DNA from 3 places in the Mesorhizobium bavaricum genome. Region 1 is predicted to be linked to each of the others. Evidence: riboswitches for the same ligand, from Rfam matches in the RefSeq annotation. Region 1 holds a riboswitch; each other region holds the start of a gene.
The links. Region 1 has a riboswitch for cobalamin ahead of bluB (5,6-dimethylbenzimidazole synthase). Riboswitches for the same ligand answer to the same signal wherever they lie in the genome.
Positions count from the first base shown of each region.

Region 2: it holds a riboswitch for cobalamin, as region 1 does, so the genes downstream of both, AC1RZR_RS25895 (DUF1636 family protein) here and bluB (5,6-dimethylbenzimidazole synthase) in region 1, are expected to answer to the same signal.
Region 3: it holds a riboswitch for cobalamin, as region 1 does, so the genes downstream of both, metE (5-methyltetrahydropteroyltriglutamate--homocysteine S-methyltransferase) here and bluB (5,6-dimethylbenzimidazole synthase) in region 1, are expected to answer to the same signal.

Region 1 covers NZ_CM165566.1:5,746,911-5,753,164, reverse strand. Annotated here, with positions in the region: gene AC1RZR_RS28165 (TetR/AcrR family transcriptional regulator) at 1-52, shown strand, start outside; gene AC1RZR_RS28160 (hypothetical protein) at 148-1,131, shown strand; partial or broken gene bluB (5,6-dimethylbenzimidazole synthase) at 1,254-1,871, opposite strand; cobalamin riboswitch at 1,932-2,111, opposite strand; gene AC1RZR_RS28150 (histone deacetylase family protein) at 2,233-3,159, shown strand; gene AC1RZR_RS28145 (exodeoxyribonuclease VII small subunit) at 3,163-3,414, shown strand; gene AC1RZR_RS28140 (DUF2277 domain-containing protein) at 3,525-3,791, shown strand; gene AC1RZR_RS28135 (pirin family protein) at 3,826-4,746, shown strand; gene dxs (1-deoxy-D-xylulose-5-phosphate synthase) at 4,897-6,254, shown strand, end outside.
Region 2 covers NZ_CM165566.1:5,283,482-5,289,735, reverse strand. Annotated here, with positions in the region: gene AC1RZR_RS25910 (ABC transporter permease) at 1-70, shown strand, start outside; gene AC1RZR_RS25905 (substrate-binding domain-containing protein) at 138-1,121, shown strand; gene AC1RZR_RS25900 (nucleoside hydrolase) at 1,240-2,217, opposite strand; cobalamin riboswitch at 2,501-2,708, shown strand; gene AC1RZR_RS25895 (DUF1636 family protein) at 2,718-3,203, shown strand; gene AC1RZR_RS25890 (ABC transporter ATP-binding protein) at 3,200-3,988, shown strand; gene AC1RZR_RS25885 (ABC transporter substrate-binding protein) at 4,035-4,982, shown strand; gene AC1RZR_RS25880 (FecCD family ABC transporter permease) at 5,057-6,103, shown strand; gene AC1RZR_RS25875 (phosphatidate cytidylyltransferase) at 6,143-6,254, opposite strand, start outside.
Region 3 covers NZ_JBXAYV010000001.1:262,361-268,614, forward strand. Annotated here, with positions in the region: gene AC1RZR_RS34010 (cytochrome P450 family protein) at 1-385, shown strand, start outside; partial or broken gene AC1RZR_RS34015 (cytochrome P450) at 352-645, shown strand; cobalamin riboswitch at 920-1,119, shown strand; gene metE (5-methyltetrahydropteroyltriglutamate--homocysteine S-methyltransferase) at 1,236-3,593, shown strand; gene AC1RZR_RS34025 (DUF982 domain-containing protein) at 4,286-4,534, opposite strand; gene AC1RZR_RS34030 (DUF982 domain-containing protein) at 4,806-5,108, opposite strand; gene AC1RZR_RS34035 (Ros/MucR family transcriptional regulator) at 5,345-5,809, shown strand; gene AC1RZR_RS34040 (cold-shock protein) at 6,066-6,236, opposite strand.

The DNA of each region.
Region 1 (6,254 bases):
CAAGCAACTGCTCGAAGGCCTGCTCAAAAAGCCTGATCCGCAGCCGAACTGAAATCCCCATAGGCGGTCCGGCGCCATTGCCCGCAATTGACAATAGCCGGTTTGAGCGCATCCTCTCGCGCCATCTCTGAAGCGGAGATTCGGGGCATGTGGGATTTCGATATCGGCAGGTCGGTGTCCATCATGATGCGGACCTGGCCCTTCATTGTCTTTCGCATGATCGTCTATTTCGGCATCACGCTGGCCTACATCATTGCGACCGGTGCGGGCGCCTCCGTTGGCTATGGTATCGGCCATATCTCCACCGATCCTGACGAGCCGCTGTCATTTGCCTTGTGGGGCGGCGTGGTCGGGTTCGGTATCGTCTCGATCGCCGTTTATTGGATCCGCGAATACATCCTCTACGTCGTCAAGGCCGGCCATATCGCCGTCATGGTCCATCTGATCGACGGCCGCGATATTCCCGACGGCCAGAACCAGATTGCCTACGCCAAGGACATCGTCACCCGGCGTTTTGCCGAAGCCAGCATCCTTTTCGTCGTCGACCAGCTGGTCAAGGGCGCCATCCGCGCCATCACCGGCCTGATCGGCGGCGTCGCCGCTTTCCTGCCGATCCCGGGCTTGAGCGGCCTGGTCTCCTTCATCAACACGGTGATCCGCCTGTCGCTGACCTATGTCGACGAGATCATCCTGGGCTACAACATCCGCATCAATTCAGCCTCGCCGTTCGAGACGGCGCGGCAAGGCGTCGTGCTCTACGCCCAGAACGGCAAGATCATGGTCAAGAACGCCGTCTGGCTGGCGGTCGTCATGTGGGGCGTGTCGTTCGTCATCTTCCTGCTGATGCTGGCTCCGGCCGGTGCCATTCTTTTCCTCATGCCCGGGCAGCTCGCGGGCTGGGCCTTCGTGCTCGCCATTGTCTTCGCCTGGGCTTTCAAGGCCGCGTTCATCGAACCCTTCGCCATCGCCTGCCTGATGCAGGTCTATTTCAGGACCATCGAGGGCCAGGTGCCCGATCCCGAGTGGGACGCCCGGCTGGCCGAAGCGTCGTCGAAATTCAGGGAACTCAAGGACAAGGCGCTGGCCTCCTTCGGTGGCTCGCGCTGGGGCACGGCCGGCGCGACAGGCTGATCAGCGGCGGTCGCCGTCGCCGGTGCGGCGCCGACAGCGTTGAGGCGCGTTACGGTCGATTTGAGCGGCGCTTCGCCTTGCCCGGAAAAAATCTCGCTCATGATCAGCTCCGGCAACGGCAGGCGGCGTCCCCAGCCGTGCGTTTCAAGGTCCGGTTTTGGCGCGAACTCCGAGACGCGGCCGACGCAGAGATAGGCGACCGGGGTCACATGCTCTGGAATTGACAGCAGGTCTTTCAACGCTTGCGCCTCGATGATGCTGACCCAGCCGACACCAACACCTTCGGCGCGCGCCGCCAGCCAGAAGTTCTGCACCGCGCAAACCGTGCTGTAGAGGTCCATCTCCGGATTGTGCCAGCGCCCCAGCGGCGAACCCTTCGAGCGCTGGCGGTCGCAGGTGATGCAGATGTTGAGCGCGCTTTCGCAGATGCCTTCCAGCTTGAGCTTGCGGTAGAGCGCCTGTCGCTCTTCCGCGATGGCTGGCAACTCCTGTTCGCGCGCCGCCAGGAACAGGTCGCGCACCTTCTGCCGTCGCTCGGTGTCGCGAATGACGATGAAGTTCCATGGCTGCATGAAGCCGACCGATGGGGCGTGATGGGCCGCAAGCAGCAGCCGCGCCAGCACATCATCTTCGAGCGCGGTGGGCAGGAAATGGCTGCGGACATCGCGCCGCGTGAACATGGCGCGGTAAACCGCGTTGCGTGCACTTTGGTCAAATCCGTCGCCAACTGGAGCGGTCATGTGTTCCGGCATCGCGTGTCCCCTTGCGATTGCAGTAGATGTCATCCGCCTGACCATGCGGACGACGATACCTGCCAGGCCGGTCTTCTGGCTCGGGATCAACCCGCGTCCGGTGCCTTCCCGTCATCGACAGTGGCATTTACCGGCGCGGTCCCCCTCACAGCGTTGGGCACGCCACGGAATTCAACCGTGTTCCCGATTCTCTCGCTTGCGGCGAGCACCAGGCAGTGGCGGCGACCTTACGCCGAAGCACTGGCGACGCCAATGCCCGTAGCGACACCAATGGACGCAGGCGTGATTTTCCCCAGTCATCAACCGCCTGCGCATGGCCTTTGTCGATCCGGGTCACTAGATTAGGGCGATGACCACCCGTCTCTACAGCCATCCGATCTTCCTCGAGCACATCACGCCGCCCGGCCATCCCGAGCGGCCCGACCGCTTGCGCGCCATCGAGCGTGTGCTCGACGACGAGGCTTTTGCCACGCTCGATCGCGTCCAGGCGCCGGAGGGCGACGAGGCCACCATCCTCTACGCGCATCCCGCCGATTTCGTCGCCCGCGTCCGCGCATCCATTCCCGACACGGGCATTGCCCGCATCGACGCCGACACCACCGCCAGCCCGAAGAGTTGGCAAGCGGCGATCACGGCGATTGGTGCTGCCAACGCTGCCGTGGACGACGTTTTCACAGGCCGCGCCGACAATGTCTTCGTCGCCGCGCGGCCGCCCGGCCACCATGCCGAAAAGACCACGGCCATGGGCTTCTGTCTCTTCAACACGGCGGCGATTGCGGCGCGCCATGCACAGAGGAAACATGGCGTCGAGCGCGTTGCCGTCGTCGACTGGGACGTGCATCACGGCAACGGCACGCAGGATATTTTCTGGGACGATCCGACGGTGCTCTATTGCTCGACGCACCAGATGCCGCTCTATCCCGGCACCGGGGCAAAGAGCGAAACCGGCGCCGGCAACATCGTCAACGCACCGTTGGCGCCGCAGACCGGCAGCGAGGTTTTCCGCGACGCCTTCCTGTCGCGGGTCCTGCCGGCGCTCGACAATTTCGCGCCGGACCTGATCATCATTTCGGCCGGGTTCGACGCTCATCACCGAGATCCATTGGCCGAGATCAACCTGACCGAGGACGATTTTGACTGGGCGACCGGCCAGTTGATGCAGCGCGCCACGCGCCACAGCGGCAACCGGCTCGTCAGCTTGCTCGAGGGTGGCTACGATCTGCAGGGACTGGCATTTTCGGTCGCCGCCCATGTCGGGCGACTGATGAAAGGATGAATGATGGCTGGTGAGACCAACGAAGACATCAAGGCGATGAGCTTCGAACAGGCACTCGACGCGCTGGAGAAGATCGTCGATGATCTGGAGCGTGGCGACGTGCCGCTCGACCAGTCGATCCGCATCTACGAGCGCGGCGAGGCGCTGAAGGCACATTGCGACCGGTTGCTGAAGGCCGCCGAGGACAAGGTCGAGAAGATCAGGCTGTCGCGCGACGGCAAGCCGGTTGGAACGGAGCCGCTCGACGCCGACTGAGGCATGCTCCCGAACGATGGCCTTGCCTCATCGGTTTTTGGACATGATCATGATCGAGGATGGAATTCGTCCCGATTGAAACGGCTTCAGGAAGAGGAGGTTCGCAAACGATGTGCAGAAACATCAAGACCCTGTTCAATTTTGATCCGCCTGCAACCCAAGACGAGGTGCGCGACGCAGCCCTTCAGTTTGTCCGCAAATTGAGCGGAACGACACGGCCCTCGAAGCAGAACCAGCACGCGTTCGACCACGCCGTCGAGGCCATCGCGGCATCGGCGCGTGAGCTTCTCGATTCCCTCGAAACCCATCAGCATCCTCGCAATCGCGAAGAGGTGGCGGCCAAGGCGCGGGCAAAAGCCGCGGTCCGTTTTGCCTGACGCAAGTAGGCGCGGCCGCTGACAAGGAGAGTGCATGAGCTTCTTCCCTGGGAAAGACCCTGAAGTCGGCGATGACTTTGCCAGCGATCAGATCGAGCTGATGGTCATCCCGAACGCCAAGGACATTGGCGGTTTCCAGGTGCGCCGCGCGCTGCCGACCGCCAAAAGGCGGCTGGTCGGGCCCTTCATCTTTTTCGACCGCATGGGCCCGGCGATCCTGCGCGCCGGCCAGGCGCTCGATGTCCGTCCGCACCCGCATATCGGGCTGTCGACGGTGACCTACCTGTTCGACGGCAAGATCCGGCATCGCGATTCACTCGGCACCGAAATGGTTATCCAGCCCGGCGACGTGAATTTGATGACCGCCGGCCGCGGTATCGTTCATTCGGAACGCACGCCCGAGGAACTGCGCGGCGCGCCGATGTCGGTCTCAGGCCTGCAGACATGGCTGGCATTGCCGGACGGCAAGGAAGAAGTGGCCCCGGTGTTCGAAAACACCGCAGCGCTTCGACTTCCCGAGATCGATGCCGAAGGCGTCAGCGGGCGCATCGTCATCGGTGATTTCCAGGGGCTGCGGTCCCCGGTGAGGGCCGACTCCGAGACGCTTTATGCCGATTTGCGTCTGGCGCCCGGTGCCAGCGTGAAAATTCCCGCCGACGCGGAAGAGCGCGCCATCTACACCCTCGAAGGCGAGGTCTCGATTTCGGGCGACGTTTTCCCGGCCGAGCGCTTGCTGGTGTTCCGGCCCGGTGACGAGATCGTTGTGTCGTCGCAGACAGGCGCGCATTTCATGCTGTTCGGCGGCGCCTCGCTCGGCTCGAAGCGTTACATCTGGTGGAATTTCGTCTCGTCGTCGAAGGAGCGCATTGAGCAGGCCAAGCAAGAATGGAAGACGGGCCGCTTCGACATCGTTCCCGGCGATGAGGAAGAATTTATCCCGCTGCCGGAAAGCTAGGGCATGATCCCGAGAATGGGAACCGGTTTTCGGACGAGATCATGCCCAACAGATAGAACCACAGCCTGATCCGCGTCACTGACACGCATTTACTTTCGCCGGCCGGCGGCCTATCCCGCCCATGAACAGAAAGCCCGAGCAGGCCTACCCGTGAACGCAACGCCGCATACGCCGCTCCTCGACAAGGTCCGCATCCCTGCCGACCTGCGCACGCTTGCCGAGAGCGAACTGCCACAACTGGCATCCGAGCTTCGCGCCGAGCTGATCGACGCGGTGTCCCGCACCGGCGGCCATCTTGGCGCCGGCCTTGGCGTGGTCGAGCTGACGGTGGCGCTGCACTATGTCTTCAACACCCCGGATGACCGGCTGATCTGGGATGTCGGCCATCAGGCCTATCCGCACAAGATCCTGACTGGCCGCCGCGACCGTATCCGCACCTTGCGTCAGGAGGGCGGCCTGTCCGGCTTCACCCGCCGCGCCGAGAGCGAGTACGATCCCTTCGGCGCCGCCCATTCCTCGACATCGATATCGGCCGGCCTCGGCATGGCCGCCGCTCGCGACCTCTCCGGCGGCCGCAATAACGTCATCGCCGTCATCGGCGACGGCGCCATGTCGGCCGGCATGGCCTACGAGGCGATGAACAATGCCGGCGCGCTCGATGCCCGGCTCATCGTCATTCTCAACGACAACGACATGTCGATCGCGCCGCCGACCGGCGCGATGAGCGCCTATCTGGCGCGTCTGGCCTCGGGCAAGACCTATGTCGGCCTGCGCGACTTCGGCAAGAAACTGACGTCCTATCTCGGCAAGCGCGCCGATCGTGCGATCACCCGGGCGGTCGAGCATGCGCGCGGCTATGTCACCGGCGGCACGCTGTTCGAGGAACTCGGCTTCTATCATATCGGCCCGATCGACGGTCACAATCTGGAGCATTTGATCCCGGTCCTGAAGAATGTCCGCGACAATGGCGAAGGCCCGGTGCTGATCCATGTCGTCACCCAGAAGGGCAAGGGCTACGCGCCGGCCGAGGCCGCCGCCGACAAATATCACGGCGTCAACAAGTTCGACGTCATCACCGGAGCGCAGGCCAAGGCGCCGGCCAACGCACCGGCCTACACCAAGGTGTTCGCCGAAAGCCTGGTCCAGGAAGGGCGTGAGGATGACCGCATCGTCGCGGTCACCGCCGCCATGCCGAGCGGCACCGGCCTTGACCTGTTCGGCGAAGCGTTTCCGTCGCGGACCTTCGATGTCGGCATCGCCGAACAGCACGCGGTGACCTTCGCCGCTGGCCTCGCCACCGAAGGTTACAAGCCGTTCGCCGCGATCTATTCGACCTTCCTGCAGCGCGCATACGACCAGGTCGTCCACGACGTCGCGATCCAGAAATTGCCGGTGCGTTTTCCCATCGACCGCGCCGGCTTCGTCGGCGCCGATGGCGCCACCCATTGCGGCGCCTTCGACACCACCTTCCTGGCAACCTTGCCGGGTTTTGTGGTGATGGCGGCGGC
Region 2 (6,254 bases), 460 kb from region 1:
CGCTGCGATCATCGTGCTGGCGGCAGTGCTTCAATCCCTCGTTCGCCGCCGCGAGGGTTTGGGTCGTTAGGAGGAATGCGGCAGCAAGTGGAAGTCAACCAAGGTCTGGCCCCGGCCCGACGAGGAGGAGAGTGAGTATGAAAACCACAAGACAAAGGCGTGCCCTGAAAGTCGCGCTTCTGGCAGGCGCTGGCCTGTGCATCGCGGGAGCCGCCCATGCTGCCGACCCGATGGTCAAGGCCTGCGCCAAGGACGGCCAGTTCATCATCGGCTTTTCGCAGGCGAACAATGCCGAACCCTATCGTCAGCACGTCAACGAGGAGCTGGAGGCGGCGGCCAAGGAAGTTCCCGGCTTCACGCTGCAGATCGCCGACGGCGCCGGCAACGTCAACACGCAGACCTCGCAGGTCGACAATTTCATCACCCAGAAGGTCGACATCCTGCTGATCTCGCCCTTCGAGGCGGCACCGCTGACGCCGGCGGTCAAACGCGCCATGGATGCCGGCATCCCGGTCATCGAACTCGATCGCAAGACGGTCGGCGATCCGGGCAAGGAGTACACCGCCTTCATCGGCGGCGACAATTACAAGATCGCGCTCGAGGCGGGCAAGTATACCGCCAAGACCTTGCTGCCCGACGGCGGCGAAGCAGCGGTGCTCCAGGGATTGCCGAGTTCGACGCCCGCGGTCGAGCGGCTTAACGGCTTCAAGGACGGCGTCAAGGAGAATGCCAAGATCCAGATCGTGGCCGAGCAGGCCGCCGACTGGGTGCCGGACAAAGCCCAGACCGCCTTCTCGGCCATGCTGCAGGCGCATCCCGACATCAAGGTGCTTTATGCCAGCAACGACATGATGGCGGCCGGCGCGCTGCTTGCCGCCAAGGGTGCCGGCAAGGACGTCAAGATCATCGGCACCGATGGCTTGCCGGGACCTGCCGGCGGCATCGAAGCGGTAGCGAAAGGCGACTGGGCGGCGACCTTCACCTATCCGACCGGTGCCAAGGAAGCGATCGAGATGTCGAAGAAGATTCTGCTCGATTGCGCCACTTCGGTGGAGCCGACAGTGACAGTGGAGACGACGGCGATCACGGCGGAAAATGCCAAGCAGATGATGGGGAAGTGAGGGAGCCAGCCACCAAGGTTGGATATGACAAGGCCCCGCGCGGGGCCTTGTTATGTTTTGGAGGCAAGACTAATCCTGCAAGGAATGGCTGCTTCGCGCCTCATGACAGTCGCAGAGATCAGTTCGCCTTGTTCTTGGTTAGACGCTCCAGCGCATCCACAATCAAATCGCAGAATTTTTGATGGTCGAGCTTCATCGCCACGGTGTGGCGGAAGTCGACCTGCTCGCTCGCCGTGCCGCCGAAATGGTGCATGCCGCCCATCTTCTCGAAATTGCAGACCGTCATGCCTTTGGTCCACCGGCCGGCAAGCTCGACGCGGATATCGGCCTTCTCGGTGGTGAAGACGGTCGGGTCGATCATGGCCGCGACGCAGCATGCGTCATGGACGGCGGGATACTCGATCTGCAGGAGGCCACCATGCGTCGTCGCGATGAACTCCCAGATATCGAGGATGAACTTGGCAATCGGGCCGCCTACCGCGCGCACCCGGTCCTGAAGCCCCGTGGTGGCGAGCGCCTGATGCGTCAGGTCGAGCCCCACCATGGTGACGTCCCAGGTGGCCCGGAACACCACGTCGGCGGCGTCCGGATCGGCATAGACGTTGAACTCCGCCGCGGGCGTGATGTTGCCCCTGGTATAGCTTCCCCCCATCGCGACGACCCGTTTCACCCGCTCGACGATGCGGGGGTCCTTGCGCACGGCAAGCGCGATGTTTGTGTAGGGACCGACCGGCACCAGAGTGATCGTCTTCGGCTCATGCGCCATGACGGTGTCGATGATGAAGTCGACGGCGTGCCGCCTATCGAGCTCGAACGAGGCGGGCGGCAGTACGGGGCCGTCGAGCCCGGTCTCGCCGTGGATCTCGACAGCCAGCACCTGATCGATGAGGAGCGGGCCGGGAGAGCCCTTCGCCACCGGTACCTTGATGCCATAGGCGGTGCATACGGAAAGCGCATTGCGCGTGGTGTTCTCGACATTGTGGTTGCCCGAAACCGTGGTGATACCGAGGAGATCGATCTTCGGATTGCCTGCCGCCAGCAGGATGGCGATAGCGTCATCATGCCCTGGGTCGCAGTCCAGGATGATCTTTTCCATATGGCACCTCCTCTGTCGGCCGAGCCTGCCGCGACTACAGACTGCCGCCGCTTGCGCCGTCAAGGTTCTCGCCCTCGGCAACCGTAGTGCCAACTCGCTCGGCCCCACGGCCACCTTCTACCTCCGGCGGCGAGCCCATTTCGAGCAGCTGCCACTGCCGCCGCCGTGTTGCGCGACAAGTGGAGTTGACATCGTCGCGGAATATCGCTTCAAACGTAATGTTATTACATTTGAATGGAGCCGCGACGTCGCAAAAAACCGTTGCGATGCGATCGATGGAAATCTACGCTGGCCCGGTGATGGTCCCCTGGCCGCAAGGCAAGGGGTGAAAAGGGAACACGGTGAGATCCCCAAAGGGTCGAGGCCGTGGCTGCCCCCGCAACTGTAAGCGGCGAGCAAAATCCGTAAATGCCACTGGCCGGCAAGGCTGGGAAGGCAGGATGGCGCAACGACCCGCGAGCCAGGAGACCTGCCATCAGCATGAGTTGACCGGACGGGGTGTGCCGGGAGGAGACGTGGACGTCGGTCTTGTCGGCCGATTCGCCAACATCCTTCCGTCGCCAATCGAGAAAGACGGAAAGTTGGACGGCGCCACAGATCGTATTCACCGCATTATTGTCTGCACGCTTTGCCGCGACGTCCCGACAGGGATCAGGTCGGGTGAAAATTTGTGCTCCGATTTGCGTTCCCGGCTCTCGGCCCACCATGAACCCGCCGTGGCGCATGGCTTCACGGTCGAGGGCGTGGCTTGCATGGCCGGCTGTGCAAGGCCCTTGACGGTAGCCTTCCAGGCATCGGGCAAGGCTGCCTATCTCTTCGGCTCCATCGATGCGCAGGCCGATGTCGTCGATCTCGTGCGATTCGCCAAGCTCTATGCCTCGCTCGCCGATGGCTGGTGCAATTCGGGACAGCGCCCGGCGGGGTTGGCCGGCAAGACGCTGGCCCGCATCCCGGGCCCGGGCAATCCGGCGGGAAACAGCCGATGACAGCGCCGGTTCTCGAAGCGCGTGACCTCAGTGCCATGGCGAATGGCCGGGATCTGGTCCATGCGGTCAGCCTGTCGGTGGCCGCGAGCGATCGCCTCGCCATCATCGGCCCCAACGGCGCCGGCAAGACGACGCTGCTGCGCATGCTGTCGGGCATGCTGCGGCCAAGTTCCGGCGAGGTGAAGCTTGGCGGGCGCCGGCTGGACAGGATTTCGGCCGCCGAGCGGGCACTGCATATCGCCGTGGTCGGCCAGACCGACCAGCCCGATCCGCGGCTGGCGGTGATCGACTATGTCGAGCTTGGCCGGGTTCCGCACGCCGGGCTGAGGCGCAGGAGCGACGAACGCGACATTGTCGTCGACGCGCTGCGCCGGACCGGCCTGCTGCCGCTGCTTGGCCGCACCATCGGCTCGCTGTCGGGGGGCGAGCGCCAGCGCGCCCAGCTGGCGCGCGCCATCGCGCAGGAGCCAAAAATTCTGTTCCTCGACGAGCCCACCAACCACCTCGACCCGCGCGCCCGTGGCGAACTGCTCGAACTCGTGGCCGGCTTCGGCATGACGGTGATCGCGGTGCTGCACGATCTGGCCCTGGTGGCCCCCTTCGCCACCAGGGTCGCGGTGATGAACAATGCCCGCCTGCAAGCGTTCGCCGCGCCGCGCGAAGCGCTGACCCAACAGCTGATCCGCGAGATTTTCGGCGTCGACGTCTTTCGTCTGCGCCATCCGACCGAAGACCGCGAACTGACGGTGTTCGAGGTGCCGAACCGCGCCGCGCCGCCATCCTGATCGAAGCCGTTCCGCCCAATCCCTGTTCAACAAAGGAGCACTTACCTTGAAACGCCTCGCCTTTTCGCTTGTCTTCTCGCTGCTGGTCTCGACAGCCTTCGCCTTCCCTGTGACCGTCGACAGCTGCGGCAAACCGCTGACCTTCGACGCGCCGCCGAAGCGTGCCGTCATCCATGACCTCAACATGGCCGAGATGACTTTTGCGCTGAAACTGCAGCCGTCGATCGTCGGCCTGACCGGCATCACCGGATGGTACAAGGTCGGTCCCGAATTCAAGGCCGAGCAGGGCTCGATCCCTGAACTCGCCCCCAAATATCCGACGCTTGAAAACCTCGTCGCGGTCGAGCCCGATTTCTTCTTCGCCGGCTGGTACTACGGCATGAAGCCGGGCGGCGAAGTGACGCCCGACACGCTTGCCCCGCATGGCATCAAGACGCTGGTTCTGACGGAAAGCTGCGTCCATCTCGACAAGAACCGCCCTGCCGCCTCGATGGACCTGCTCTATGGCGACGTCGAAAAGCTGGGCAAGATTTTTGGCAAGGAGGCTGAGGCGCAAAAGCTCGTTTCGGGCTGGAAGACGCAGCTCGCCGACATCACCGCCAAGGTCGGCGACCGCAAGGGCACGCGGGTGTTCCTCTATGATTCCGGCGAGGACAAACCCTTTACCGCGGGCAAGTTCGCCATCCCCAGCGCCATGATCACTGCTGCTGGCGGTGACAACATCATGGCCGATATGGACACCAGCTGGGGCAATACGGACTGGGAAACGGTGGCCTCTCGCAACCCGCAATTCCTCATCCTGCTCGATTACCAGGACGGCGGCGGCTACAAGAAACTGCTCGATTTCCTGAAGGCGCATCCGGCGATGAAAGAAACGGACGCGGTCAAGAACGAGCGTTTTGTCGCCCTGCGCTATGCCGAGCTGACGCCTGGGCCCGCCAACATCGAAGCGATCGACAAGATCGCCAAGGCGATGCATCCGGAAGCATTTTGAGGCATGTCGCTCAAAAGTGCGCAGCGGTTTTTGCCAACGACATGCACGAAGAAAAGATCTGGGAAGTGCGTCGCATGAGCCCTGATGGACGCGACGCATTTCCAGGCTTGCGGCACAAGGCATTCGCACTCGCCATGATGGCGGGAGCGGCGGCGATCGCCGCGCTCGCCTTGCTGTCGATCGCCTATGGCTCGACGCTGATCCCATTGACGGACGTCGTGGCTTCGCTCGGCCATGCAACTGGGCTGGGTGGGCACGACGTGTCCGGCCCGGTCGGCAAGATCGTCGTCGACCTGCGGCTGCCGCGCACGATCCTGGCCATCTGCGTCGGCGCTGGCCTGGGCGTCGTCGGTGCGCTGCTGCAGACGGTGACCCGCAATGATCTGGCCGATCCGTTCCTGTTCGGCCTGTCTTCCGGCGCAGCTGCCGGCGCGGTTTCCGTCATCACCGTCTTCGGCGACAGTTTTGGCATCTGGACGTTGCCGGTCGCGGCCTTCACCGGCGGCATATTGGCTGCCGGCGTTGTTCTGCTTCTGGTTGCGCGGGTGAGGGGGCAAGGGCCGGAGCGGCTGATCCTCGCCGGCCTTGCCGTGTCGTTCATGTTCACCGCCCTGACCAACTACCTGGTCTTTGCCGGCGATCAGCGCGCCGCCCACTCGGTTCTGTTCTGGACGATGGGCGGGCTCGGCCTGGCGCGCTGGGACAACATCTGGCTCGGCGCGCTGGGTGCGGGCACCATCCTGGCTTATGCGCTATGGAACCACCGCCGGCTCGATGCTTTCCTGGCCGGCGAAAATGCCGCCGAAAGCCTTGGTGTGCCGGTGGCGCGGATGCGCAGGATGACCTTCCTCGTCGCCGCGTTCGCGACGGCGATCCTGGTCTCGGTCGCCGGCGTCATCGGCTTCGTCGGGCTGATGATCCCGCATCTGTCGCGGCCGCTGGCGGGTCCTTTGCATCTGCGGCTGGTTGCCGGCTGCGCGGTCTTCGGCGCGGTGCTTTTACTGGTAAGCGATCTTCTCGCCCGAACCTTGCTGCCGCCGCAGGAACTGCCGATCGGCATCATCACCAGCTCAGTCGGAGCGTTCTTCGTCGTCACCATGCTCATCCGCAACCGGCTCTGATCGCGGTGGGCCCGATCGCGCTGGGCAAGAGTTCCCGCCTCAGACCGTCCAGAAATAGCGCACGATGTGAAAGAAAACCGGGGCAGCGAAGACCAGGCTGTCGGTGCGGTCCATCATGCCGCCATGGCCCTCGATCAGGTGGCCCCAGTCC
Region 3 (6,254 bases), on a different replicon from region 1:
GCGCTGGGGCAGCTCAGCGGCCAATCTGCCGTTCCGCTATGCCACCCAGGACGTGGAGATCGACGGATGCATGGTCCGCCGCGGCGATGCCGTCCTGATGGCGTTCCATGCGGCGAACCGGGACGAAAAGGCCTTCGGTCCCGGCGCCGACAGGTTCGATGTCACCCGGCGGCACAACCCGCACCTGTCATTCGGCGAGGGGCCGCATTCCTGCCTGGGCGCTGCGCTGGCGCGCCTGGAATTGCGCTGCGCCTTCCCCGCGCTGTTCGGGCGGCTGGAGGATCTGGCGCTGACCATCGCTGCGGAGGACGTCGTCTACATGCCGTCTTACGTCATTCGCTGCCCGCAGCGCCTGCCGGTCAGCTTCCGCCCTTCCGTCGCTTAGAGAGTGCGGCATTCACCGCGGATTCGGTGATTCTCGGTTCGCCGGGATGGCTGGTCTCGCACGAGGGGGGCGAGCATGCCCGGTTACGCACGATCGTGACGCCGGCCTTCAGCAACCGCAGGGTGAAGCTGCTCGCGCAGCAGGTCGAGGCGATCGCCACGCAGTTGTTCGAGACGCTGACGGCCCAGCCCCAACCCGCCGACCTGCAGCGCCACCTCTCCTTTCCGCTACCGGACGTGGTCATCAGCGCGCTGATGGGCGAATGCGCAAGCACGCTGAGCAAAGCCGAGCGGGGAACAACTACCGGGATTCCCGGGGGACCGTGACGACCTGGCCCGACTTTACGCCCTTGAGCCCGGCGACCTCGATCTGATCCGGCGTCGCCGATGGGGACAAGGACCTCTCCGAGCCTGCACTGATGAGAGGCGGCATCATACGCGGCTTTGGGCGAAAGAGACCGATCAGCGCAAGGGCATTATTCGCATCATCACATAAACATCCCGTTATATGTATTGACAAGGAGCGAAGCGGCTGTGATTGTGCGTATGTCATGGTTCTCCGCGCGGCACTGCCGTAGCGGAGCTAAGAGGGAAGCCGGTGCGATGCCGGCGCTGCCCCCGCAACTGTTAGCGGCGAGCCAAGCCCATTGGTGTCACTGAGGCGAACGGCCTCGGGAAGACGGGCAGAGGCTTTGACCCGCGAGCCAGGAGACCTGCCACGACGAACAACGTCCACGGGCGGGGTGTCTCGGTGGTCGCAGTAGCCCGGCTTCGTGCCGCCTGCTCGCGCGTTCCTTGTCCCCACGCCCCAACCATCGGGGTATGGCATGACTGTCTCTCAACAAATTCCTGTGGCAACGCTCGGCGTGCCGCGTATCGGTCGACGGCGGGAACTGAAATTCGCGCTTGAAAGCTACTGGTCCGGAAAATCTCCCGCTGCCGACCTGCTCGCGACGGCGAAGGCGCTACGCGAGGCTAGCTGGAGGGAGCAGCACGATCACGGCGTGTCGAAAATCCCGTCCAACGATTTCTCGCTTTATGACCATGTGCTCGACACCGTCACCATGGTCGGCGCCGTGCCGGCACGATACGTCTGGACTGACGGCGAGGTCCCACTCGATACCTATTTCGCCATGGCGCGCGGCAACCAAGGTCAGAACGCTGATTGTGGACATGCCGGTGACGAGCATGCGGCCAACGGGCATGGCCTTGCCGCGATGGAAATGACCAAATGGTTCGACACCAACTATCACTACATTGTGCCGGAACTCACGGACGATCAGAGCTTTGCCCTCTCGTCGGCGAAACCGGTCGATCATTTCCTCGAGGCCAAGGCGCTCGGCATCCACACGCGCCCGGTCCTGCTTGGACCGGTCACCTTTCTCAAGTTGGCGAAGTCATCTGAGAAAGGTTTCAACCCTGTCGCGCTCCTGCCACGGCTGCTGCCCGTCTACGAGGAGCTCCTGCGGAGGCTGAGGCTCGCGGGAGCCGATTGGGTGCAGATCGATGAGCCGGCCCTCGTGCTCGACCTGATTCCCAACGAACGGGATGCGCTCCAATTCGCCTACTGCCGGCTGTCAAAAGCAGCACCGGAGTTGAAGATCATGGTCGCTACCTATTTCGGATCGCTGGGAGACAATCTCGAGACCGCAATTTCTCTGCCCGTGGCGGGACTGCACGTCGATCTCGTGCGCGCTCCAGAGCAGTTGGAGCCCGTCGGCCGGCTCGCGCAGAAGGACCTTGTGCTCTCGCTCGGGCTGATCGACGGGCGCAACGTCTGGCGCGCGAACCTGCCTGCCATACTTGACCGCATCAAGCCGATCGTCGCCGGCTGGCCGCTGGACCGCGTGGAGATCGCCCCGTCCTGCTCGATGCTGCATGTGCCGATCGACCTGGACATGGAGACGGCACTCGATGCGGATGTGAAGTCGTGGCTCGCCTTCGCGGCGCAAAAGACCGGCGAACTGGTCGTGCTCGCCCGTGCCCTGGCCGAAGGCCGGGACGCGGTCGCCGCCGAACTGGAGGCATCGGCTGAGGCTGCCGCCGTTCGCGCGACATCCGCGAAGGTGCATGATCCGCTCGTCGAAGGCCGGGTCGCCAGCATCAAGGTCGGCATGACGCGCCGGAAGAGCGCATTCGCCATGCGCTCCAAGCTTCAGGCCGACACGTTTGGCTTGCCTTCCTTTCCCACCACGACGATCGGCTCCTTCCCGCAAACAGTCGAGGTTCGCAAGGCGCGGGCAGCCCATGCCAAAGGCGAGCTGAGTTACGTCGACTATGAGGCGTTCCTGAAGAAAGAGATAGAAGCCGCCGTTCGCTGGCAAGAAGAGATCGGACTCGACGTGCTGGTCCACGGCGAATTCGAGCGCAACGACATGGTGCAGTATTTCGCCGAGCAGCTCTGCGGCTTCGTCTTCACGCAACACGGGTGGGTGCAGAGCTATGGCTCGCGCTTTGTGCGCCCCCCGATCATCATTGGAGATGTGTCGCGACAACAGCCGATGACAGTACACTGGTGGCGATATGCCCAGTCGCTGACGCTAAAGCCGGTGAAGGGCATGCTTACCGGCCCGGTGACGATCCTCAACTGGTCCTTCGTCCGGGACGACCTTCCGCGCTCAGCCGTCTGCCGCCAGGTCGCGCTCGCCATTCGCGATGAAGTGAGCGACCTCGAAAAGGCCGGCGCCAGGATGATCCAGATCGACGAAGCCGCACTGCGCGAGGGCTTGCCGCTGCGCGAGGCCGACTGGCAGGCCTATCTCGACTGGGCCGTCGAATGCTTCCGGCTGGCTTCATCGGCGGTCGGCGATGCGACCCAGATCCACACCCATATGTGCTACTCCGAGTTCGGCGATATCGTGGACGCGATTGCCGCAATGGATGCCGATGTGATCTCCATTGAAACCTCGCGCTCGCAGATGGAACTGCTCGATACGCTCCGAAGCTTCAAGTATCCGAACGGGATCGGTCCTGGTGTCTATGACATTCACTCGCCGCGGGTCCCGGAAGTGGGGGAGATTTCCAACCTCATCATGCTTGCGCGCGAGCGATTGTTGGATGGCCAACTGTGGGTGAATCCCGACTGCGGTCTCAAGACGCGCAGATGGGAGGAGGTCCGCCCTGCCCTGATGAACATGGTGGCTGCAGCACGCGCAATTCGGGAAAAAAGCGCAGACCGCGTAGGGCTCGGTGACACTCGCCGGCGGTGAGCGGCAACGCCACACACCGGGCAATCTGGGAGAGTCTATCCGGCGCCCAAAGAAATCGAGCTGCCGGTGACGAAGCGCCTCAGCAGCCTGGGCCTGGCCGAGGCCCTTGTTACGGCGCGTCGAAGTCAGCTGTTCGAGAGGCTGCCGTTGGCGGGCCATCAAAGGAGGCGGGCCTCGAATGGGGCCGACCAGGAACGAGAACGCTCTCCGCTAGCCGGTTTCGGATTATTCCGTATTGGGATCATCCAGTGTCACTATCGTCTCCCCGACCTTGATCGCCGAAACCCCGCTCCCAACCATCGGGGGGAGGCATTGGCGATCACGCGGCGCCGGTCCGCGGAGCGTGTTCCGGGAAACCGGATGCAGGGCCAAAGCCGGGGAACGTTCAGACGGCACTTCTGGAGGCTGTTGAGCGGCATAGACGCTCTGCCATCTGCAGCTGGCCAACTCCCGCTCAATGGCTCCGTCTGCCTCTGTCTCCAATCACGATCGCCGCGAAGGCGAAGCCGAGCGGCCGCAGCTGGCTGGCGGACCCCTTGTGTCTTGATGGTGAAAGATCCGGCCCCGGATCCAGGAAAGCCATCGCGGAAAGTGCGGTGTTGGCTTGCTCCTGGCGGAGCCGGCAGGGGTGTTCGGACCGCGCCCAATCGCGATGCGCAGATGGCCGAGATTCACGAGCGGCGTCCTAAATCTCAATCGCTGCGCAGAATGCGTGCTTCGAGCGCGGCTGTGACGAAAGCTCGTCGGGCGGCTGGTGGATGGGTCTTACCGCGTAACACCTGCAGACAGGTGTCCATCGCGATCCTGCGTTTGTCGGTCTCATGATGCAGATCCCGCAGCAAGATAGCGGCCGCGTCGTTGACGTCGAACACGACACGCTCCGAGCTGCGGCGGCTAACCTGAACTACGACTGGCCTCTCAAATCTGATCAACCCGGTCATCCCCCTCCTCCAACAGCCACCATGCGGCAAACAGCCCGGGTCGCATTTCTTTACTCAGCCGAACGCGACCGCTGCAGCGCGCCACTGAGCCTGGCCATTGGCGGGCAAGCGATCGCCATGAGGCGCGTCTGGCCATGGTCAGCTTGCCTGCGATCTGCGGTTTTGCAGTCGGTGGTGAGGAACTGCTTCTCATTCGCGTGGTCTAGCTGTGAAACCTGGACATAGTGCACTGTTTGACGCGTCTCGCCAGTCTCAAACATGTCGTCGAAGTCTACGCCTGCACTTTTCCACTGCCCGATCTGCAGGCGGCGATCCACTGCATGGCGGAGGTTGAATCTTCCAAGATGGCGACCCGCTTCGCAAAGCCGAAAAAGGCGTTGCGCGCCGTGCTTACCGGCTTGCGCCCATCGTATGCATCGTAGCATGCCCTCAGGGCGGCTTCGTGGATCAGGTCTCTGCGATCTTCCGGCCATTCGTTGAGAAAATCGATTGCATCCGCAAGGCCGGCAATCTCTTGGATGATGTGCGTTGCGCGCCTCACGAAAAGCGGGCTGCTGAAAGCCTCAGCGTTCATTAGTTCCTCCAACCTTCCAAATAGCCAATTTGTGTGAAGATGGCGCCGCATCGACGCGAGGCGACCCTGACACAATGTGTTGTCAGGGAGATGACGGTTCAAGCGGGACATCCGCGACCGGGTGCGTAGCGATCCGCCACATCCTGCAATGGCTTTGGTTGCCATCAAACGCCGTCGTCACTATTAAGCTACGAAGTGATTCTCACCGCCTAGTCTAAGCCCGCAGGAGCGTTTTTATGACCGAAGAAACCGAGAGCAAAGCTGACAGCCTCATCGAACTCACCGCCCATGTCGTCTCAGCCTATGTTTCGAACAATCCGGTTCCCGTCGGTGAACTGCCTGGGCTTATCGGCCAGATCCACATCGCATTGAACGGCGCTGCTGGCGGTGCCGCACCAGAAAAATCGGAAGCTCTCAAGCCTGCCGTACCGATCAGAAAATCGGTTACACCCGATTACATTTTCAGCCTTGAGGACGGTAAGAAGTTCAAGTCGCTCAAGCGTCACCTGGCTACCCACTATGGCCTTACGCCCGACGAATATCGCGCGAAATGGGAGCTGCCGGCGGACTATCCCATGGTGGCGCCGAATTACGCTGCGGCGCGCTCGGCATTGGCCAAGACCATGGGTCTGGGCCGCAAGCCGAAGGAACCGGAAACGCCGGCACCTGCCAAGCGTGCCCGCAAGAAAGCGGCAGCCTGACCGCACTTTTTCAGGATGGGCTAAGCGGATCAGGCATCATTTCGCACTCGCGAGATAAATTTTGTGCGTTGCAATATCCGCGGCGATCGGTATGATCATGTTGTCGGCCATCTACTCCTCCCAGATGTAGTGCCGACGCTGAATAGGGCGCACCTCCTCCCGCGTCTTATTCTAAATCGAGCCCGCTGCCACCTCCTCCCGGTAGCGGGCTTTTTCTTGTCTGAGGCGCAATCTTGGTAGGGCCGACGCATTGGCTCTAAGGGAGGCGAATGCTCCGAACTTCCGGGCCTTTCTTGCCCTGTCCGCATTGGACAAACACCTTCTGACCCTCCATCAGCATGCTCAGTCCTGAGCGGGTCAGCGCGGTGGCATGAACAAAGATGTCCTTCTCACCGTTTTCAGGAGCAATGAAGCCGAAGCCTCCCATGATCGTCCGACTGGCTTG